Linked DNA regions of Rhodopirellula bahusiensis. The protein of the gene in region 1 interacts with the protein of each later gene in a pairwise test. Links are inferred from orthologs where the notes say so. Each region holds a gene or a part of one and is shown on either strand. Other genes may lie near its edges.

Region 1 (11,815 bases):
CTCCTGAACGCAGTTGGGGAGGGTCGGGATTCGAGCGTTCAGCGAGAATTCCGGGGAGGGCAATGCGAGCCGTTTCCCATGCTCGGCCCTCACCCTCGCGTACGCCTGAACGGCGCCGCTCTCCCCAAACTTCGTTTCGGGAGAGGTACGCCGTGTGCAAATCCGCCGAAAGGCGGCACAACCTCGAATCACGGCGGGGACCGCCGTGCCACAGTCCTGCACGCCTCGCTTTGTTCCAAAGCATTGGCTTGGTGCCAGGTGATAACCTGGCCTAACTCGCAGCCGCGTTCACATAATCTCTTCGGCGGGTTTGTTTCGCCGACGTGCGACGCCAGTTTCGACCGCGGCTTTCGCGACCGCCTGAGCGACGACTTTCGCGACACGACGGTCAAACACGCTGGGGATCACATAATCATCCAGCAGATCCGACTCGGGGATCGTCGCCGCGATCGCTTCCGCGGCCGCCAATTTCATCTCGTTGTTGATCGTCGTCGCTCGGACGTCCAACACCCCTCGGAACAAACCCGGGAAGCACAACACGTTGTTGATCTGGTTAGGGAAATCACTCCGTCCCGTCGCCATGATGCGGACGTGAGGAGCCGCGTTGGCGGGCAAGATTTCTGGATCAGGATTGGCCAACGCAAACACGATCGGATCGGCCGCCATCGCAGCCACATCTTCCGTCTGCAAAACGTTGGGTGCTGACACACCGATGAACACATCGGCTCCTTGAATCACTTCGGAAAGCTTGCCCGACGCACCACGTGGGTTGGTGTTGTCAGCGATCCACTGCTTCGATGCATCCGGCTGGCTGGGTTCGCCCGCGTGAATCGCTCCCTCGCGATCGCACACCACGATGTCCTTCGCACCGGAGATCAACAGCAACTTCACGATCGCGGTTCCCGCAGCACCAGCACCGTTGACCACGATGCGAATCTTTGGAAGTGCTTTGCCAACGCGAAGCAAACTGTTCTTCAGTCCCGCCAACACCACAATCGCGGTGCCGTGTTGATCGTCGTGGAAGACCGGGATCTCGAGTTCTTTGTCCAACCGTTCTTCGATCTCGATGCAGCGTGGTGCCGAGATGTCTTCTAAGTTGATTCCGCCAAACGTCGGAGCCAACTGGCGAACGGTTTCAATGATCGCTTCGGTGTCTTGGGTGTCCAAGCAAATTGGAAAGGCGTCGACGTTCGCGAATTCTTTGAACAGCATCGCTTTACCTTCCATCACCGGCATGGCGGCGCGAGGCCCGATGTTCCCCAATCCCAAAACAGCGGAACCATCGCTGACCACAGCGACAGTATTTTGCCGAATGGTCAAAGCGAACGACGAATCGGGATCTTCCGCGATCGCATTGCATACCCGAGCAACGCCGGGTGTGTAGGCCATCGACAAATCGTCCCGCGTTTTGATCGGCATCTTTGGCAGCACTTCGATCTTGCCGCCCAAGTGCATCAGGAAGACACGGTCGGAGGTGTGCACCACCTCGACCTCTTCCACCGTGCGAAGGTGCTCAACGATCCGCTTGCCGTGGTCGACATCGCGAGCGTTGACCGTGAAGTCACGCGAGATTTTGCCACCGCGAATGTTGACGATGTCGACTGCGCCGATCGCCCCGTCCGCTTCGCCGATCGCGGTGGTGATCTTGCCCATCGCCCCGGGCGAATCGGAATAACGCAAACGGATCGTGATGGCGTACGACGGGCTGTGCTGGTTCATCTTGGCGAGTCACCCTTCAAGGCTGGGGTGTCGGCGGTCGGGTCAACGAGCCGACCTTGTACCACGTCGCCGCAATCACGTCATTGCCAGAGAATCTCTGCCACGTCCCTGCGCCCGGCTCAAGTTTCGTAGCTGATCTTGCCGTGGCGTTGCGAGCGGCTGATTTTGTCCAAGCTATAGAGTCCCGCGAGAACGAACTCGACGCACGAAGCTCGCATCGCTTCGTTTTCGCTCGCGTTGACCTCAAACGCCCGGTCCCATGCCGGCGGAACATGCTGCAAACGCTCCGCGTACTCACTGCTCGGCAACATCGTTCCAACTTCCACTCGGACGCCGCCACGGAAGATCTCCGCGATTTCGGCCAGCCCGTGTTCTTCGATGTATTCGCCGAACACAGTTTGAATGGCTTCCGCGATCACCGAGTCGATCACTTGCTTTTCAGACATCTGATGCGTGCCCATCAAATCCAATTCCAACTTGCCAAGCGAACTGGCATACAGATGCCCGAGGTCGCTGATCCGAGGAACGGCGGGACTCTCGCCGTGCACGATGCCGCGTTGCCGAGCCGATGCGACGATTGTCCGGAAATTCGCCAGCGAAAAACGTGCTGACACGCCGGACGCCTGATCGATGTACTTGCTCTGGCGAGCTTGGTGGGTGATCTCCTCGATGATCTGATACATGAACAAAGGCACATGCACCGGGTAAGGACCGCCCAAATCGTCGCCAACTTCTTGCTGCAGGATTTCGATTCCCTGCGTCCGTTCGGATGGGTAGTGAGTTTGCACGATCGTCCCGATCCGATCCTTCAGCTGCGGAATGACTTTACCGGACCGGTTGTACGTCGACGGGTTGGCCGAGAACAAAATCATCACGTCGAGCTCAAACCGAATTGGATAGCCGCGAATTTGCACGTCGCGTTCTTCCAAGATATTGAACAAACCGACTTGGACCAAATCATCCAACTCGGGCAATTCATTCATCGCGAAAATGCCGCGGTGCATTCGCGGAATCAAGCCAAACGAGAGTGCTTCCTCGGCACTCATGCTGACTCCGCCGGTCAGTTTCGCCGGATCGATTTCGCCAATGATGTCGGCGAATTTGGTGCCTGGCGACAACCGTTCCGCATACCGTTCACTGCGATGCCACCACCCGATTTGGATGTCTTCAGGCGAATGCTCGGCGACCAAACGCTTGCCCAATGACGAAATCGGGTTCAGCGGATCCTCGTGAACGGGAAGGTCGGGATGATCGATGTAGGGAATCCACGGGTCGAGAAATTGGACCAACTGCCGCATGATTCGGCTTTTCGCTTGGCCTTTTTCGCCCATGAACAACATGTCGTGACCGGCCAACAAAGCCAGACTGATTTCCGGAATGACCGTGTCTTCGTATCCCACGATGCCCGGAAACAACTCTTCGCGGTCGGCCAGCATCCGCGAAAAGTTGTCGCGGATTTCTTGTTTGACCGTTTTGGACTTCCATCCGCTCTCGATCAATTGCTGTAAATTGCGGGCTTCGGGGGCATCCATCGTCGTTTTCGCGGGACTTGGCACAGGGCTGGTCACGTGTGGGCTCAGGGTAAAGAGGCGTCGGTGCAAGGAAGCATCTCGCTGCGATGAATCCTATCTGATTCAATCGTATGCAACCGGGGAGGCCCATGGTTCAGACATCTCCACCGAATCGGTGAGTCTTTCCGAATTGACGCAATCCAACCGGGAAGAGACCGCGGTGTGGCAAAAGGCCATGGAAACCGGGACTTTTGGGTCCAGGACGCGTTGACGGAACCCACGTCAGGTGCTTATCTTTCGCGGTTTGAAATTCGTCCACTCCACCCATTCGAAGATCGCCCGTTCGCGGGCTTGTCTGCCATGGCCGTCCCAAAACGCAAGCACTCCAACAGCCGTACCGGCAAACGCCGCGCCCACGATCACTTGAAAAAACGTCAAGTGACGTACTGCCCGCAGTGCAGCACCGCTGTTCCAACGCACGTCGTGTGCCCCAAATGTGGTTATTACCAAGGTCGAACTGTCGTTGAAACGACCGACCAGTAATCTCAACCGCCACAGAATTCTGAACTGAGTACGACCTGCCGTGAGTCTTGACGCAGCGAAACCAGCGATCCTGTTTCCCGGCCAAGGTGCTCAGACGCCCGGCATGGGAACATGGTTGTGCGCGGAATATTCCATCGCCAACGAATTGTTCGGTGAAGCCGCCGACGTCCTGGGATACGACCTGAAATCCCTTTGTGCGGATGGGCCTGCTGAAAAGCTGAACGAGACCGTTCATAGCCAACCGGCATTGTTCGTCGTCGGAATCGCGGCTGCTCGAGTCCATGACGACTTGAATCCAGAGCTGGCGAAGAAGATTGTCGCCGCCGCGGGACTCAGCTTGGGCGAGTACACCGCTGTTTGCTACGCCGGTGGAGTCTCCTTCGCCGATGGTCTGAAGCTGGTTCAAAAGCGAGGCGAGGCCATGCAGGCTTGTGCTGACGCGACCGAATCTGGCATGGCCAGCGTGCTGGGTCTGGATCTTGAGAAACTGACCGCAGTTTGCGAAGAGTGCCGAAGCGGCGACGAAATCCTGCAACCGGCCAATCTTCTCTGCCCTGGCAATATCGCCGTCTCCGGACATCGATCAGCCTTGGAACGACTCGAACCAGTCGCTTCCGCCGCGGGTGCGATGAAGGTCGTGCCACTCAGCGTCGCCGGAGCTTTTCACACTCCCATCATGGATGGCGCAGTGGAACAACTCACACGGGCTCTAGAAGAGGTCGAGTTGTCGGACACGCGAATTCCGGTGTACAGCAACGTCGACGCGAAACCACACACTTCCGCCGACGAAATTCGTCAGTTGCTGGCACGCCAAGTCGTCAATCCAGTTCGCTGGGACGACTCCATCAACGCGATGCTCGGTGACGGAATCGATGGTTTCCTGGAAGCAGGAACCGGTCGCGTTTTGCGAGGCACGATCAAACGGATCGCTCGCAAAACACCCACGGACGGTTTCGGCGACCAACCCTGATTCACCGAAGTCCACACCAAGCAGCTACGAAGCGGAATTCAAATTCGACGGCCTTGGAAGGGCGTCGTACAACCGCCGATGAACGCATCTGAACGTCCTCGCTCGGAAACGGGCCAGTAAAACATTCGCGTTCTTGCCCCACTTTCTCCCCAAACTCCCAACCCCACAGACTTGCCCCCATGGATCTCTCCCTGTCGGTTGATTTGAAAGATCAGGTTGCCATCGTCACCGGTGCCAGCCAAGGTCTCGGTCGCGCGGTCGCCGTCGCACTGGGACAAAATGGAGCCCATGTGGTCTGCGTCGCTCGCAATGCAGACAAGCTGGCCGCCACCGTCGCTGAAATCGAAGCCGCCGGCGGAAAAGGCGAAGCCTTGCCTTGCGACGTCACCGATCGCAAGGCTGCGGCGGAAGCCATCGAAGGCACTCACAAGAAACACGGTCGCCTCGACATCCTGGTCAACAACGCCGGGATCACACGCGACAAACTGATGCGTGGCATGTCCGACGAAGAATGGGATTCCGTCATCGCGACGAACCTGACCAGCTGCTTCGTTTGCTGCCGGTCGGCTGCCGGCGTGATGCGTCGCAGCAAGTACGGGCGAATCATCAACATGGCCAGCATTTCAGGTTTGATCGGCAACCCCGGCCAAGCCAACTACTCGGCCAGTAAAGCGGGCATGATCGGAATGACGCGAACGATGAGCAAGGAGCTTGTCTCTCGCGGTGTGACCGTCAACGCGGTCGCTCCCGGCTTCATCGCCAGCGAAATGACCGCTGAACTTGGTGAAGTCGTCATGGAAGAAGTCAAAAAACGAATCCCGGCCAAACGCGTTGGCAAGCCCGAGGACGTCGCAGCGGCGGTCTTGTTCTTGGCCAGCCGTGATGCCAGCTACATTTCAGGGCAAACCATCGTCGTTGACGGTGGAATGGTCGGCTAACGGCATATTGACGCGTTTTAGCTGCGTCCCCTATGTTCTGCCCCGAGCGGCTATGGAGTGCCGCCTCGGTTGTGCCCTGCCCCACAGATCTGCACTTTCCCTTTTCGAACCAACTGACATTTTAATCGGAGTTACGCCCATGGCGTCTATCGAAGAACGCGTGGTCGACATTGTTTCTGAACAGCTCGGCGTTGACAAAGACAAAATCACCCGCGAAACATCGTTCGTCAACGACCTCGGTGCCGACTCGCTCGATACCGTCGAATTGGTGATGGAGCTCGAAGAAGAGTTCGACATCAGCATTCCTGATGACTCCGCCGAAAAGATCCAAAAGGTCGGCGAAGCGATCGATTTCATCGAAAAGGAAAAAGGCGAAGACGCCTAGTTCTTGATGAGAATGCACGCAGACGATTTCCCTCGTCTACTGATGCATCATAAATTGCACGGAACGCCTCGCGGGATCTTGCTTCAAGATCTGTGAGGGGTTTCGAATCCATGGCGGCGAAGCCGGACGCGGTTTTTGCCCATTGTGAAAATCCAGCTGTGTGAGCTCCAGCCATTCGCGCTGGAGCCCAGGTCTTTGGCAAGATCGACGGGAACCTCCGATGCCCTCGCATTCCCGCGTGGCGCGACTGGACGCAGAATCTGCGTCGCCCGGCAATCTTTCGCCAATCGCAATCATCCGCAACGCAGACTGCATCGCCGCCATTTCGCCCTGTCATTTCGTTACAATGGCAAGGTGCTGGCGGCGTTTTTTGTTATGTTGCCTCTCGCGTGTGCCGCGGTCCCTTCTCTTAACACTCACCCACGTTAATTCGTCACCACGCTCATGACGGACGCTTCCTCAACACCTTCTTACGATCCTTCCATGTCACGACGCGTCGTGATCACCGGTTTGGGTACCGTCACACCCTTGGGATGCGACGTCGAGACTCTTTGGTCCGCCTTGTTGGCAGGCAAATCGGGAATCCATGAGTTGTCCATCATGGACACCTCGAAATACAAGGTTCACTTTGGGGGCGACATCCCTGAGTTCAACGTCGCGGACCATGTGGAACCCAAAGAGGCCAAGCGACTGGATCGATTCACTCAATTCGCCGTTCACGCCGGCGCGCAAGCCGTCCTGGATTCAGGTATCGACTGGGACAAAACCGATCGCAATCGCTGCGGCGTGATCTTGGGGTCGGGAATCGGCGGCCTGAACGAGATCGAAGAACAGATCGAGCGAATGCTCAACAAAGGGCCGGACCGTGTCAGTCCGTTCACCGTCCCGAAGATGATGGTCAACGCCGCCGGCGGTAACATTTCCATCCGGTACGGACTCAAAGGCCCCAACTACGCCGTCGCAACGGCTTGTGCCAGTGCCACCAACGCCATGGGCGACGCCCTGCGAAGCATTCGCGGCGGCGAAACCGATGTTGTGATCACGGGCGGCACCGAGGCCGCGATCACTCGAATGGGTCTGGCCGCGTTCCAAAACATGAAGGCTCTATCGACTCGCAACGATGATCCGCAACGTGCCAGCCGTCCGTTTGACTCCGACCGAGACGGATTTGTTCTCGCCGAAGGTGCCGGACTGCTCGTCTTCGAGGAACTCGAACACGCACAAGCCCGCGGCGCGAAGATCTATGCGGAAGTCCTGGGCTATGGAACAACCAGCGACGCGGGTCATATCACCGCTCCGGATCCAGAAGGATTGGGCGCCGGCGCTGCGATGCGAGCCGCGATTCAGGACAGTGGCCGCGCGGCGACTGAAATCGATTACATTAATGCACATGGGACCAGCACACCTTTGGGTGACAAAGCTGAAACTCGCGCGATCAAGTCAGTCTTGGGCGACCACGCCCAGAATGTTGCGATCAGCAGCACCAAGAGTGCCTTGGGGCACTCCCTGGGTGCGAGCGGCGGGATTGAAGCTGTGATTCTGTGTCAAACAATCCAAAACAATGTGATTGCTCCTACTATTAATCTCGACACTCCAGATCCAAATTGCGATCTCGACTATGTTCCCAACCAACCGCGGGAACAAAAGGTCGATGTGGCAATGAGCAATAGCTTCGGGTTTGGGGGTCATAACGCGTGCGTTCTCTTTGGACGATTCTCTCATGACGGCTCTTGATAATCCGAACTCCGATTTGTTCGACCCCAATGCATCGCCTCAGGAGGACGCTGGTCCCGAACCAGTGGTCTACATGGTCGATGACCAACAAGCCGAACTGGACTTGTTGCAACGCTGGTGCTCGCAAGAAGGCTTGAAGACGGAAACGTTTAATCAGGCAGAAGACTTGCTCAAACTTTTGCATGCTGATTCGCATGGCTGCGTCGTCGCTGACTTGCGGATGCCACGACTGAGCGGCCTGGAACTGCAAGCCGAGATGTCTCGCCGCGAGTTGACCATCCCGGTCATCTTGGTCACCGGCCACGGCGACGCGGAAAATTGCCGAGCTGCTTTCCAGCAAGGCGTCTTCGACTTCATCGAAAAGGGTTTCCGCCACGAAGAAATCCTGCACGCGATCAACAGCGCGATCCGCAAACACCGTCGTGATCGCTTTCGTTATCAAGTCCGCAAAGAGGCCCTCGACTTGCTGCGAAAGATCTCGCCTCGTGAAACAGAAGTCATGCTGTTGCTCGCCGGAGGTTCGCCTCTCAAAGGCATCGCACAGGAACTCAGCATCAGCGTTCAGACCGCTTCCAAGCACCGCGGCAGTATTTTCACCAAGCTCGGCATCGATAACGAAGTCGACTTGTACAAGATGCTCCTGGCTGCCGAAGTCAACCTGGACGCCGGACCAGCCGCATTGGTCCCGCCAGCTTCCTGATCGACTCGATCACTTGCCCAGCGGCTTGGCTTCGCCCGTCGCTGGCAAGATTCGCATGGTGCCGCGAATTCCTGGTCTCGCCTTTTCATCTGGATTGCGAAAGCTGGCCCACACCCGAATCTGTGAATTCACCGGGTGAACTTCTTGCGACACAAACGTCACCTCGCCTTGCAACTTGGTGACGGTCTCTTTGCCATCGAGTGACTCAGTCCACTCAAATTCAGCCGGACGGCTTTTGAGCTCCGGCCCATACTGGCGGCCGTCAACAAACCCGCTGACTCGGATTGGGTCCAATGAGACCAATCGCAGCAACGGCGTTCCGGCGTCCACCCATTCACCGGCCGACACCATTGTCTCGGCCACGCTTCCGACGATGGGTGATCCAATGCGATGGTCACGAAGCTTGAGCTCCGCCATTTTGAGCAGCGAACGCTTTTCGCTTGCTCGAGCCTCCGCGACCTCCAATTCCTTTCGGGCTTGTTCGATCGATAGCCCGGCCTGATCGATGACCAGCTGCAACCGATCAATCTCGGTGGCCGTCACACTGTTCTTGTAACGTTTGTTCGCGTCGATGCTCTGCTCCAACTCTCGCATCCGAACCTCGCGAGTCCGTTCGGCATATCGCTGATCAACGTCGCTGGCGGCACTCAGTTCCGCAGCTTTCGCGGCAGCTTCGGCGGCGGCCAACTCGGCTCGTGCGCGGCGATCGTCCAACTGAACGAGCAAATCGTTCTCCGAGACCCGTTGCCCTTCCGCGACCGCCAACGTAGTCACTCGCCCGGCGATGGGAGCGGCCAGTGCCAGGTCGGTGGCCAACATCGCTTGAGCTCCTTCGATCACGATTGCCGCGGACTTTGCATCGTCGGCCAGCAACGGTGAGACACCACCGATCGTTGCGGAAGCAAACAGCACTGCGATCAAGCAACGGATCGCTAGCGACCTTGTGCGTAGGCCGGGCAAACCCGCGAATTTTGATTGGAAGCCAGAAGAAAACACCGGGCGACTCTCCGACAATTTGTTTTGAGTGGATCAAACCAGATTGCCAGTCTAATTCAATTCTGGGTGCCTGCGGCCGAAGTTCAGACTGGCTCTCACCCAAGGGCGATTCAATCGAAGGGCTGCGGAAGATTGGCCGCCGTGCTCGCACCAGTTTCCACAACGCAACCGGGCTCAACGGCCGGCGGCGAACTCATGCAGTTTGAAGTGATTTGCCCTGCTTCTTGATCCGTGACGAACGCCCATTCGAGTCGGGATTTGTTACGATGCTCGCCATCGCTGAGTCGTTCCGCCGAACCCATTTGGTGTGATCGACGAAGGCACTGATTCCGTTTCGTTCTTCTTGAAAACCGCTTCCTGGAAACCCTCGTGCAACAAGTCAAACTTTTCAAAGGCGTGGATTCCGAATTGCCTGAACTCGAACGGCAAATCAATCGCTGGATTCGCAAGAGCGGTGCTCGGGTGCTGTCCATCAACGGGAACCTGGCACCCGCACCGGCCGCAGGCACCGGCCCGATGAACTCGTTCGCGGCCGGTGACGTGTTGATCATCGTGCACGTCGAGATCGACGCACCCGCGAGCTGATCAGGGTTCCAAACCGAAGTCGCGAATCGTCGTCAGCGTTTTCAGCTCGAGACCTTTCTTGGCGAATGCTTCCGCACCGCCGGCCAATCGATCGATGATCGCGAGCACGTAAAGGACTTCCAGTCCGAATGCTTCGACCGCCTCAACGGCTTTCAAAGCACTGCCGCCGCTTGTAATCACGTCTTCCACGATCACCACTTTCTGCCCGGGAGTCACGGGGCCTTCGACTTGTTGTCCCATTCCGTGGCCCTTGGGTTCCTTGCGAACCATGAACCCTTTCAGGTCCACGTCGTCACCACCGGCGAGGGTCACGATCGAGGCGGCGATCGGATCGGCACCGATGGCCATTCCGCCGACCGCGGCGGGCATCACGCCGGATTCCTTCGCGTTGTCGAGCACGACGTCCAACATCGCTCGTCCGATCAAACAAGCTCCCTTGGGGTGCAACGTCACGCGGCGGCAGTCCAGGTAATAGTTCGCCTTTTTCCCGCTTGCCAGCGTGAACTCACCACGCTGCAAAGCTTCGGTTTCCATCAAGGCGATCAACGGGGCGAGGTCACGATTGGCCGAGTCAGACGACATCCAAGAATTCTCCAACGGGAAAGTGAGCGGTTCAATCGGAACGAATACCACAATCGCTGCGATTCAGACACCCGCCGCAACCGATCTCAGCCGCTCAACCACACGTTGGATCGGATTGCGATGCCAACCGGGGCCTTGCGTGTGACCAACACCAGCTAGAATACCCACTTCACTCAACCCGCATATTCTCTCGTCAGCGTGCTCCATGCCATCCTCTGTTCTTCACGGCTCCTTTCGTCTCGTGGTTGCGATCGCCTTGGTCGGTGCATCGACTTGCGTGAACCAGGCTCGCGTGATCGCAGATGAAACAACTCAGTGGTTGCAGCTGATCGAGCAGTCGAAGTCCGAACTCGACGCGAACCGATTGCCGTCGGCCGAGGAAACCGAAGCGGATGTGGTGGCGTCGATGGATGCCGCGGAAGCGTTCTTTCAACGCGTGACCGATCCATCCAATCACGACGCTTGGATGAAGTTCTTGGATTTCGGTCCCCTGCGATCCGCGATCGAAAACAACGAATCGGTTGCCAAGCGAGGCAACGCCGCCGTCGAACTTTCCCAGCGACTCAGCGGCCCCGAAGAAGGTCTCGAGCTTTCTCGTTTGATTGCCTTGCGAGATTCGGTGGATCGATACCTGGCTGCCCTACGTTATGGCGATCCCAAACGCGGCCTCGCCGTGATCGACCGACAACTGACAACTCTGAGCGAAATTCTTTCGCCCAACGAAGACACTGAGGAAGCGGACGGATCGGCGCCGAGATCGCTCGCTGATCTGTCCGGCGAAGAGGTCGCACGAATCGAATCCATCGTCGACGCACTCGCCGCGGCCAATCAAGCCAGCGGTTTAGTTTCCCGAATCACCGGCCGCTATTCATCGCCCAACCTGCGTGCGTTTGTGGACGGCCGCGTGATTTCCGACGCCATCACCCGTCCGGTCAACAATCCCGAGCGAGTCAATGATTGCTTGCTCGGCACACGCATCATCGGCGACGCGAGAGTTGTTGGAAATGTCACCGGTTCACTGTTGCCATCCGAAGGCAACGTTCGATTGTTGATTCGTCTTGATGGACAGTTTTCAACGTCAACGAAAGGCTACAACGGGCCGGTCACTCTGCGATCATCCGGCTTCGGTCAGGTCTACGCGGCTCGCCAATT
Region 2 (11,689 bases), on another replicon or contig:
GCTGGAGGGGGTCGATTCGGGCAATTGTTCGGTCCAGCGGACTGTCCAGCGAGGCGGGCGTTCATTCATCCAAGGCGGCGGATCTTCCAGGATATCGCTCATCGTCGTGAGTCGCGTTTGGCCCAATTCATCGCGAATCAGCAACATCGGGTCGTCCAGGGTGGTGTCGGTGTCGTAGGCGTTTCCGGATCCACGAAGTCGCACCCAAATCTCATCCCGGTCGACACGTGGGATTCCCGTTAATTCGATGTGAGGAATTCCTGCGTCAACGACGAACACGCATTCCTCGGCTCGACGCTCAATTTCCACCGGATAGCGAGCACTGACGCCCATCCGCATCTGCAGCAAACCTTTCGGAGTGATCGCGGTCAGTTGCTCCAGCGACAATCGAACGGACCCAGACGACGGGTGAGGCGGTTGAAGTGCACCTCCCATTTCGATCATTCGACGAGAAACCGCCAGCAACCCGTTTTCCCAGAGCAGTTGCAGTTCGGCGGCCACATCCAATCGGACCATCGTGATTTGGCCGCGAACAATCACGTTGGACAGTTCAATGGAAACCAACGGCAATGCACCGCTGGTATCCGACACGCCGCCGTTGTCGACTCGGTCGTAAGGCAATCGTTCTGGATCGGTGACAATGCTGAAGGCTTGCACGTCGTCACGCCGCGATGCGTTGTCGATCGTCACCGTGCAGTCACGAAGTCGAACACGACGGTTGTCGTTGATTGCAAACAGAGCGCCGCCGTCCGTTTCGGTCGCCGGAACAGTCCAGAAGAAATGCAGTCCCGACATTTCGATGCGATGCGAGCCAATGGTCATCATCTCGCTGCGTTGCATGTCCACATTCTCAGTCGACCGGAATGTGATCTCGGTTCCGCCCGGCAGGCTCGATGAAAGGATCAAATCGCTGCGAGGGATGGTGACCGGTGCAGAGACCAATTGCGGCGTCGCGATGTCGATGCGATCGATTTCCAGTTCATCAGCCAGTTCCAACGCATCGGCCAATGTCGTGGCCAGTTGCACGCCAGCCCGCGCGGCTTCTTCGCGAAGCTGTGGGACTCGCAGTGCTTCCGTCGAAACGATTTGCACTCGAACGGGTTCCGGCGGTGTCGTGGCGACCGGGCGACTGGTTTCTTGCTCCATCGCGGTGACGGAATCACCCGTCGCGTCGCCGGTTGAACGAGGTCTTGTAGTGCCGGTCGCATTCGGGCTCAGCATGCTCCCGGCGATCGAGTCTGGAGCGATTGGCGAGCCAGCGAGATCGCCAGTCAGCGGGCGGGCGTTGACGGGGCCGATCATTGGACCACCGGTCATGGGAGTGGCCGTGTAGATCGGGTTCGTACCTCTTTCGCCATCGCGATTGACAACGCTGGGAACGGTCGGCGCCAAAGGCAACGTTTGGTAGTTCTCGTTCGCCATCCCTGGCGGCAAAGGCAATCCGCTGATGCGCGGCGGATCAGGAGCGAGCGAAGGAAACGCGCCGTCGGGTCCGGTGATGCCAACACCAACGGCCGAAGTCGCTGAATCGTTGACCGTCATTCCACCGGCGAGTGGCGTCGTGCCTGAGACGACGGAATCGGGATCGATCGAGGGCGGCATCGATGGGTCTCGCGGAGTCGTGCTGAGTCCCGTCGCCGAGTCTTCACCGATTTGCTCGATCGCCGTCATGGATTCGGCGCCGGTGGAACTCGCTTGGTCGGCAGCCGTGCCCATCGAGGCCAGGGAAGCTCCGCTGGGCAAACGATCCCCGACCGATGTTTCGGGAAGTTGTCCCGGCGGCAACAACGCACCCTGCCCCGCCCCAAGCACGCTTCGCGAATCTGGTGTTTCGTCGGCACCGGTCGCGGGTGAATTGATCGAAGACCTGTTCGCGGGACCTTGCGCAAATGGCTGCGGCGAGTCTGTTTCGGCCGCGCCGATGGCGTCTTCGATGTTTGCACTCGATCGCGGCGCAATAGACTCAGTGGCCTCCGGTGAGACCGAATTGTCGATCGCGAGACTGATGTCCCTGCGCGATGGGAGCGATAGCAACTCCACGGCGAGCGCACTGAAGAGCAAGATGCCGGCGGCGATCATCCAGGGCAAATGGCGACGCAATCGCCGCATGGATTCGCGGTGATCATCGTCTTCCACGGTCGGAACGGTGACGCCACGACTGCGTGGCAAGTTCTCTCGCGTTGCAAGTTCTCGCAGGTCGGCGATCAGCGTTTCGCTGCGTTGATAGCGTTCCTCCGGAAGCTTCGCGAGCATCTTGTTCAGAATCGCCGTCATCTCCGGCGGAACGTCTTCGCGGTGTTCGCGGATGTCCGGGATCGCTGCGTTGCCGTGGCTGAGCAGTTTCTGCAGCATCGTCCCACCGGGGAACGGTGGCGAACCGGTCAGCATGTAAAACAGCGTGCAACCGAGCGAGTACAAGTCGCTTCGTATATCAGCGAGTCGTGGGTCGCGAGCTTGTTCAGGTGAGATGTAATCAAACGTTCCCAGCGTGACGCCGCTGGCCGTCATGTCTTCGCTGGTGTCGAAGTTATCCGACCGAGCCAACCCCATGTCGACGAGTTTGACCTCGCCTTCGGTCGTCACGATCACGTTGGACGGTTTGATGTCTCGGTGAACGATGCCACGACGCGAAGCGTGGCCGATTGCTTCGGCGACTTGCGTGGTGAAGAACAACGCATCGTCCAGCGACAATGGACCGTCGTTGGCAACCATGTCGCGAACGTTGGCACCGTCGATGTATTCAAAGACGATGTAGTGCCACGGGCCGTCGTTGCCAACATCGAACACGCGAGCGATCAGTGGATGATCCAGCTTCGCTGCACTTTGGGCTTCGTTGCGGAACCGTCGTTGCAAGTCGGGGTCGTCGGCCGCGAACGGAATGACCTTCACCGCCACCGTTCGACCAAGTTGTTCGTCGCGAGCACGGAAGACGGCGCCCATTCCGCCGCCACCGATTTGATCGAGCAGCAAGAAGTGATTGAGCCGCTGACCGCCCAGGTCTCGCGTGATGGACGCTGGCGTGTTGTGTCGGTGCGATGCGTGGGACGAGTCTCGAAGGCGGAACGAGTCGCCGGCCATTCGATGGGATCGTGTGGCGGAAATATGCGAGCGGCTCGAACCGGCCCGGATCACAGTCTCGGCACCCTCGATCACATCGTCCGGGGGACGAGGCGGCTGGGAATCAGATCTTCGTGACCCGCCGGAGCTTCTTTGGTCGTCGTCGGATGATTCATCCGATGGCTCAACAATCGGTTCCACCAACGACGGGTCCGATGAATCTTGCGGCGAGTCGCCCTTCTCTGCTGAGCCCGGTGCTGGTTTTGAGCCCGGTGCTGGTTTTGAGCCCGGTGCTGGTTTTGAGCCCGGTGCTGGTTTCGGTCGGTGCACCGTCGATCCCTCCGGCAAAACCGCTGAACGGTCCGGATACGAGGAATCGGAAGATGAGAGCGACCGGGAATCCATGCGACGCAGCGGCGGAAAAGACAAGAGAAAAGAGGCAATCCGTTCCCTTTCAGGATAGTTCTTTCCCCCGGTTCGGGCAAACAATCTCGGCGCTCAGATACCGGTTTCACCGCAGAAAAAACGTAGCTTCGCCGCTCCGAGGCCGACTTGCTGGGCCATTTCCGAGAGTGTCGTCAACGCGTCTTGCCCGACCGATCCGAGGTCCTCGGTCCAGTCGTTGACGTACAGCTCGACGTGCTGCATCAGCACCGAATCGTCCATTTCTTGAGCGTATCGACGCATCGCGGGCAGGGCCGAGTTGGGCGTTTGGCGAGCTGATTTCAGCGATCTGCCAATCACATCACAAGCCGCTGCCATGGTGGCGGGAGCGTGCCGATCACGCATCACCAACCCGCCCAAGGGCAAAGGCCGTTTCGTCGCGTTTTCCCACAAATTTCCAAGATCCGCGGCCAAATGGAGGTCCGATTCGGCGTAGGTGAACCGCCCTTCGTGAATGCAAACGCCAAAATCGGCTTCACCCCGCTGCAGCGCCGGCATGATCTCCGAAAACACAACCTGACGCACCGAAGTCGAGTCTGGGTAAAACAGTCGAAACAGCAAGTGAGCGGTCGTGTGCTCGCCCGGGCAGAGCGTGATTTGGTCGGGATTCTGTGGTTTTTCGCCTTCTCGAGCCGCCAAAAGCAACGGGCCAACGCCGAACCCAAGCGCCGACCCAACGGGCAGCACCCGCGTCTGATCGGCCATCAACAGCGCCGCGTGGAAGCTCGTCTTCGCCAGGTCAAATTCGCCAGCCAGCAGCCGTTGATTCAGCTCGTCGATGTCCAGCAACTCGATCCGCCATGTGAATCCGCCGGTATCCAGCGTCGATTCGCCGGGCTGCATCGCCGCGTCCAGCAACCGCGAAAATGCGAAGGTGTCATTGGGGCACGTGGAGATTCCCAGATGCAGTTCGGGACCTTCGCCGATCCGAAGTTCGTGGGGGACAGACTCGATTGGATTCACAGACTTATTGGATTCGCTGATTGGAATTCACCGGTTCGACACTGACTCGGAACTGGGCTGGCTCAGCCCTGCGACATGCCCAGTACATCGAACATGCTGTACAGGCCGGGACCCTTGTCTTGTTGGATCAACCACTTGGCTGCTGCCAGGGCACCGGACGCGTAGCAGTCGCGGTTACTGGCGGCGACGTTGAGTTCGATTTTCTCGCCCAACATGCCAAACACGATCGTGTGCTCACCCGGATTGTCGCCCACGCGAATCGCGTGGTAGCCAATTTCTTCGCGAGTTCGAGCGCCCGTGTGTCCTTCTCGACCGTGAACATGCGAGGTGGATTCACCCAACTGTCCAGCAATCAGTTCACCAAACTTCAACGCGGTGCCGCTGGGAGCGTCTGCCTTGAACCGGTGATGTCGTTCCAAAATCTCAACGTCCAAACCGCCGGATACGTCTTTGAGTGCCGCGGTGATCTGCTCCGCGATTTTCATCGACAAGTTGACCGCCAACGACATGCTCGGAGCCCAAACAACTGGGATCGACTTCGCAGCTTCGGACAAACCTTGCTTCTGTTCTTCCGTCAAACCAGTTGTCGCAACGACCAGTGGCGAGCCGGCTTCGACGCAGTGTTGCACGCATCCGTCGATGGCTTCGGGAAGCGAGAAATCAATGACGGCTCGCTTGATGGATTTTTCGTCCAGTGCTGGCCAATGCGAAGAAATTTCAACGCCAGAGGGGGCTTCACCGGCCACGGCACCCGAGTCTTTTCCGAGTTCGGGGGACTCGGCGTGATCGATGGCACCGACCAATTGGAAGCTGGGATCCGCCAAACCGAGAGCCACGACGCGGCGTCCCATGCGACCGGCTGCACCATGAACTGTGAGGGAAATCGGGCCTGTTGAATCTGCCACCGAATTGAACCGTCTGCGAGAGGAAATGAACTGCGATCACGCCGCCAATGCCTCAATCTAACGCTCGCACAAACGAACCAACAGGTCGGACGATCGCACGCCAGCGACCTCGCTTTTCGTGGCGACATTCATCTTTGAATGGAGCCTTGCGACTCTTGCACATTGCCACGCCCTGCCCCGGACCCAACATGAGTTATCCGGATAGGAAGCTCGATTGGGAATGTTGATGTCCGCCACCGAAGGCCAAGCCGAGACCGCTGCAGGAGGCCACTCCGCCAATCGGACAACGTGCGTTCTAACTCACTCCGGGTTGCAGCTGGCAGTGAGCCTGTTGGTTCTGCTGGCGGCGGTCTCATGGATGCAAACGACATCAACGCGATCCCAGTCTGAAGCGAGTGGGCGATCGCCGGATGCTTTTCCGCAATTGAGCATCGCGTTGAACTCGTCCGACGCTCGTGAATTGTCATTGTTGCCTGGAATCGGTCCCAAACTGGCCGATCGGGTTGTCCGGCACCGCGATTCTCACGGTCCGTTTGGATCCGTCGAGGATTTGTTGGCGGTTCACGGCGTCGGCCCGAAACTATTGCAGTCCCTGCGGCCTTGGGTGCACGTCAACCGGCGGCGGGTAACGGATCGGTTTGACGATTTCGGGGGCGGTGGCCATGATGAACGTCTCGCGAGAGTCGTCTCCGGCCGACTTTCTGACTGACCGCGTCCGTACGTCGACGTCGGCAAACGATTTCCAACCACGAGATTCAACGAGCATTCCAATGGCTCTGGCTGAAGACAAAGTCCGCGAAGCCCTCAAAGAGGTCATCGATCCCGAGTTGTACGTCAATATCGTCGACCTGGGATTGGTGTACGTCGTTCAAGTCGGCGAGGAAAAAGAAGACGGCCGCTACGACGTCAACGTCGAAATGACGATGACCAGCCCCATGTGCCCAGCCGGTCCACAGCTGGTCGCTGGAACCAAAAACGCTGCGGAATCGCTCGAAGAAGTTGACACTTGCGACGTGAAGGTCGTCATGGAACCGGCTTGGACTCCGGATTGTATGACCGACGAAGCTCGCGATCACCTCGGCATCTTTTAGTCGCGGTGACGGATTCGAAGACATCGCATAAGTATGGATTCCGCGTGGCCTACCAGGAAACTGACGGCCAGCGTCGAGTCCATCATGCCAACTACCTGAACTACTTCGAGCGTGGTCGGGTCGAGATGCTGCGCGATCTCGGTTTCAACTACAAAACAATCGAAGACGAAGGGCGGATGCTGGTCGTCGCCGAGATGAACGTGAAGTATTTCGCTCCTGCCGAATTCGATGACTGGCTGGAGCTGACGACCACGGTCGTGGAAATACGCAAGGTTCGAATGCGACACCTCTATCAAATTCACCGCGACGATCAATTGATCGTCGAAGCGGACTCGGTGATCGCCTGTGTCGATCGAACTGGCAAATTGGCTCGGTTGCCAAACCTGGAAGCTCGCTGACGGAGGTTTCCGTATGCGAGTCTTTGTTGGCGAATTTCTGTGTGGCGGCGGCATGCTGTCCACACCCCAAAACCAGATCCCGTCTTCGCTTTTGAGTGAAGGCCGAGCGATGTGGCAAGCCTTGGTCACCGATTTCGCGGACTGGGCGGAGGTGGTCACGCCGATCGATCCTCGGTTCGGTTTGCCAGGCATCGATTTGGTGGCCGACGTGCCGGATGCCGTTCGATGCGTCGCTCTCGAACTAGCGGAAACCGTTTGTGAACAATGGTTGAGGCTCGCAAAAAAATGCGACGTCGCAATTCTGGTTGCACCCGAAACGGATGGTGAACTTGCGAGACTCGTTGCCGCCTTCCGCGACGCAGATATCGATGTGTTGGCGGTTGATGAGCCGACGATGCAGATGGCCAGCGACAAATGGTTGACTGCGAAATGGTTGACGGAACACGCCATCCCCACACCGCTGACTTGGTCAAACAAGGATTCAAGCACGGACGAGCTCAAGCGTCAGTCGAGCAGGCTCGGTTCCGTTGGATTGACGGCGAATCGTTGGGTTCGAAAGCCGAGAGACGGATGTGGTTCCGAAGCCATTCGTGTTTTTGATGATTGGGAGCTTGCATGTTCCGCACTCCAAGACAACGAAGTTGCGCAAGCATGGATCGAAGGCCGGCCCGCATCAATCTTGGTTGTCGGCGAAGCGAAGAACGCGATCGCGGAACCAGTCATCTGTCCGGCGGTGTGGCAGCATTGTCAGCGGCGCAACGACGACACGGCGGCTGATAATCAATCCGCTGGTCGGTCGACTCACTACACTGGCGGTAGCGGACCGATCGATATCGAATTGCAATCGCGAGGATTCAAGCTCGCCAAGCAAGTCTTGCAAGCTTTGCCCGCGTCACCACGTGGGTTCTTGGGGATCGACTTCGTCTTAGGTGATCGTCCGGAGGATGACTGCGTGATCGAGATCAATCCGCGGCTGACCACGTCGTACATCGGTGTTCGACATCTGACAGATCAGAACCTGACCTCCATCTGGAACCCGTCGCTGATCACCGAACAGCCGGAAGCCAGCTTTTCGTTTCGAACTGGTTCGAATCAAGTTCGCTGGGCCACGAGTGGGGAAGTCCAAACGGACCGGAAGTCAAGCAGCGATTGCTGATGGATCACATGCGAGAGGCGGCGGCAAAGAAACCGCCGGCGCAACCGCCGCAGATGATGGCGGTCATCGCCGCTTTCCAGTTGTCTCGGAAGTGTCGGATGACAAAGATCGGAACGTACAGAATTGTCAGCGACAGCAACCCTTCGTTGCGGCTGACTTTGAAAGCACGAGCGATCAGGGTCAGCACCGATCCGATGGCGACCATCGCAAACGCGGCGCCACCGAGGTTGCAGAACATTTGCAGCGGTTTGAACTGCAATTGTTCGACTCGGCGGGAAGCGTTCACTGCCAAAACCGCGATCGTGACGGCGCTGCCGAGGATGAAGAGGATCAACGCCAGCATCCACGGCGGCATGCCGGCGCCTTTTTGCATTTTTTCTTGCAACGCCACATCGCGAACCATGTCTTGTTCGGCCTTCATCAGGGCCAGTGTGCCCATGTCGATGTCGACGCCGGCAACTTTGTGGCTTTCGACGCTGGTGCCGGTCTCTTTGTTGTAGCCGCATTTGGTGCAAAGCACCGCGCCGGCTGCCATCTCGGATTTGCAGGCCGGGCAGACCGCGAAAACCTGGCGATCGAAGCCTTCTTCCGCGAATAAATCGTCCAGAGAGTCCGATTGAGACGCCGCGGGTGCGGGGCGAGCTGCGGCCGGACGAGCGGCTGCTGCTTTTGGCTTGGCGGCTCGTGCCGCAGCCGGCTTACCCCCCCCTCCTGCTGCCGGCACGCGAATTGCCTTGCTGCAGCTGGGGCATTTCACCGCTTTTCCGGCAAATTCGTCGCGGACGCTGAGTTGTTTGCCACAGGAGCATTGCAAGCGAATCGGCATCAAGAAATCGTTGGCAAAAGGGAAGGAAGACGTCTGGCGAAACTTGGCGGACCGCTCCGACGGGACGCGGGCCGATTGGTCAGGCGGTTTGGGCGTTAGTATAGATGCAAATGATCCAAACGACGACTCACAATCAAGGCTTTGAGAAGTCGCCTCCGTGCTGGTAATTCTTCGTCGCTTAAGCAAACTTGTGAAGTAATCTTGGCTTCGCGAATTCGTTCGCCTTCCGCCTGAACATCTAACCTGAACACTGCATCGTGAATTCACCCGAACGTGACCTTTCCGAACGTCTCGCGAAGCTCTCTCCAGACCAGAGAGCAGCACTGCGAAAACGCTTGGCCCGTTCGTCGTCGTCGACGCCCTCTCCCGCCGTCAAACCCGCTGTTTCCGGCCAATTGAAATCGTCCGCCGAGGCGATTGCGATCGTGGGAGTGTCGTGTCGGTTTCCGGGGGCGCCGGATTTGGATGCGTATTGGAAGGTGATTTCGGAAGGGATCGATGCAACCGCCGAGATCCCGCCAGAACGCTGGGACGTGGATGAACTCTACGATCCAACCGGTCAAAAAGCCGGACGCATGTCGGTCCGTCGAGCGGGGATGGTCGACAACATCGATCAGTTCGACCCCAAGTTCTTTGGGATCTCGCCTCGCGAAGCGGCGCGGATGGATCCCCAGCAACGATTGCTGTTGGAAGTCAGCTGGGAAGCGTTTGAGGTCGCCGGCATCCCGGTGTCCAGTTTGGCGGGCACTCCCGTTGGTGCTTATGTCGGAATTGGTGGCACCGACTATTCCAAAGTCCCGTCGACCTACGACGGCTACTACCAGTACATCGATGCGCACGTCGGGACAGGCAACGCGCTGTCGATCGCGGCCAATCGGCTGTCCTACATCATGGACCTTCGCGGTCCCAGCATGGCAATCGACACTGCGTGTTCATCATCGACGATGGCCATTCATCTGGCCGTGCAAAGTTTGCGTGCGGGTGAGTGCGATGCGGCGCTCGCCGGTGGCGTGAACGCGATCTTGACCCCTGAAACAACGATCGCGTTTTCCAAAGCACGAATGTTGTCACCGGATGGTCAATGCCGTCCTTTCGATGCTGATGCCAACGGCTACGTTCGCGGCGAAGGCTGCGGCATGCTGTTGTTGAAGCGATTGAGTGATGCGGAACGCGATGGCGATCACATTTGGGGAACCATCCTGGCTAGCGCGACCAACCAAGACGGTCGAACAAGCGGCATCACCGCTCCCAATGGTGTGTCGCAACAAGCCGTCATTCGCACCGCCCTTCGCGAAGCGGGCTTGCCTGCGTCTCGAGTCAACTACATCGAAGCGCATGGAACCGGAACGCCGTTGGGCGACCCGATCGAAGTCGACGCACTGACGCAAGTCTTCTCCGGAAAACCTGGCGTCGACCCGCCGTGCTATGTGACCAGTGTCAAAGCCAACGTGGGCCACATGGAAACGGTCTCGGGCGTGGCTGGCATCATCAAACTGTTGCTGATGATGCGTCACCAAACCATTCCCGGCCAGCTTCATTTGAAAAAGCTCAACCCGCGAATGTCGTTGAAGCGTTCGCGCATCGTGATCCCTGCTCAGTCACCACCTTGGCCGGTCGATGATGAACCGCTTGTTGCCGGAGTCAGTTCGTTCGGGTTCGGTGGTGCGAACACGCACTTGGTGATGCAGCAGTATGTGGCGACGGATACGGTTGAGCCCGCCGGTTCAGCTGATTCAAAATTAAAGGATCGCACCCGGCATGTGTTGAACCTGAGTGGCAAAAGCGAAGCCGCCATCGCCGACGTTGCATCGCGTTTGAAACAGCATCTCGACCGCACGGATGACAACGTCGTGGATGTCGCCCACACGATGAACGTCGGACGTGTTCATCACACCCATCGAACTGCCGTTGTATTCGAGGACGCGGCTCAACTCGGTGAGCAGTTGACTCAGTTGAGCAAAGGCAAGAAAGGTCCCGGCATCCGCAACGGGCAAACCGTGACGAGCCGAGCGACTCGCACCGCGTTTTTGTTCACCGGCCAAGGTGCGCAATCGCCGGGCATGGGAAAAGGTTTGTTCGAAACTCAGCCCGTTTTTCGCGAGGCGATGACGCGGTGCGACGAACTCCTTTCGAAGGTCCTGCCCAAACGCTTGCTAGATGTGCTGTACGGTGACGGACCCGATTCGGAACTGGTCCATCAAACCCGATACACCCAACCCGCACTGTTCGCGATTGAGTATTCACTTGCTCAGCTTTGGTTGTCGTGGGGCTTGAAACCAAACGTTGTTTTGGGACACAGCGTCGGAGAATTTGCCGCGGCTTGCATTGCCGGGGTCGTTTCGTTGGAAGATGCGTTGAACTTGATCGCTCATCGCGGTCGTTTGATGGGCGAGTTGCCCGCCGGCGGTGGCATGACAGCCATGTTTGAATCGACGGATGTCATCGCGAAGCATCTTCGAGAATTTGAAACATCAGGTGGTGGGTCGCTTTCGATCGCCGCGGAGAATGGGCCGCAGAACACCGTCGTTTCCGGCCCGCAATCGGAACTCGATGCTTTCGCAAAGCACTGCGAGGAAGCCGGTGTCGCTTCGAAAGCGTTGCAAGTATCGCACGCGTTTCATTCGCAATTGATGGAGCCGATGCTGGATGAATTCCGTGAGCTTGCAGAGCAATGCGAATTCAAATCACCTCGCATTCCATTGATCAGCAATTTGACTGGTGAGCAGTGGAACAAGGCGTGGGACGCGAATTATTTGTGCGATCACATTCGCAACGCGGTCCGTTTTGAACCCAGCATGCGAACGCTGGCGGAGATGGACATCGATGTCATGTTGGAAGTTGGGCCGTCG

Evidence for each region.
Region 2: the proteins of CEE69_RS00600 (region 1) and CEE69_RS19990 interact in binary tests that used the Escherichia coli proteins (3 or more experiments, as listed by UniProt). The link is inferred for Rhodopirellula bahusiensis from one-to-one orthologs.

Annotation. Positions count from the first base shown.
Region 1 is NZ_NIZW01000001.1:131,133-142,947, forward strand. Bases 4,622-7,443 are described here. They hold CEE69_RS00600 (acyl carrier protein), read left to right. Parts: upstream 4,622-5,820; coding sequence 5,821-6,066; downstream 6,067-7,443. Other genes in these bases: fabD (ACP S-malonyltransferase), read left to right, coding at 4,622-4,743; fabG (3-oxoacyl-[acyl-carrier-protein] reductase), read left to right, coding at 4,923-5,681; fabF (beta-ketoacyl-ACP synthase II), read left to right, coding at 6,511-7,443. In the rest of the region: CEE69_RS33585 (DUF1589 domain-containing protein), read right to left, coding at 189-383; CEE69_RS00565 (malic enzyme-like NAD(P)-binding protein), read right to left, coding at 289-1,719; CEE69_RS00570 (magnesium chelatase), read right to left, coding at 1,839-3,251; rpmF (50S ribosomal protein L32), read left to right, coding at 3,591-3,773; more of fabD, read left to right, coding at 3,814-4,621; more of fabF, read left to right, coding at 7,444-7,800; CEE69_RS00615 (response regulator transcription factor), read left to right, coding at 7,787-8,500; CEE69_RS00620 (efflux RND transporter periplasmic adaptor subunit), read right to left, coding at 8,510-9,412; CEE69_RS00630 (hypothetical protein), read left to right, coding at 9,866-10,081; pyrE (orotate phosphoribosyltransferase), read right to left, coding at 10,082-10,663; CEE69_RS00640 (hypothetical protein), read left to right, coding at 10,869-11,815. UniProt on the Escherichia coli protein: Carrier of the growing fatty acid chain in fatty acid biosynthesis.
Region 2 is NZ_NIZW01000016.1:85,650-97,338, reverse strand. Bases 5,466-8,161 are described here. They hold CEE69_RS19990 (acyl-CoA thioesterase), read left to right. Parts: upstream 5,466-6,465; coding sequence 6,466-6,858; downstream 6,859-8,161. Other genes in these bases: CEE69_RS19980 (hypothetical protein), read right to left, coding at 8,019-8,161; CEE69_RS19985 (ATP-grasp domain-containing protein), read left to right, coding at 6,872-8,014; CEE69_RS19995 (metal-sulfur cluster assembly factor), read left to right, coding at 6,140-6,460; CEE69_RS20000 (ComEA family DNA-binding protein), read left to right, coding at 5,596-6,078. Outside these bases: CEE69_RS20015 (serine/threonine-protein kinase), read right to left, coding at 1-3,078; CEE69_RS33270 (hypothetical protein), read left to right, coding at 3,092-3,520; CEE69_RS20010 (1,4-dihydroxy-6-naphthoate synthase), read right to left, coding at 3,556-4,464; dapB (4-hydroxy-tetrahydrodipicolinate reductase), read right to left, coding at 4,527-5,369; more of CEE69_RS19980, read right to left, coding at 8,162-8,840; CEE69_RS19975 (type I polyketide synthase), read left to right, coding at 9,098-11,689.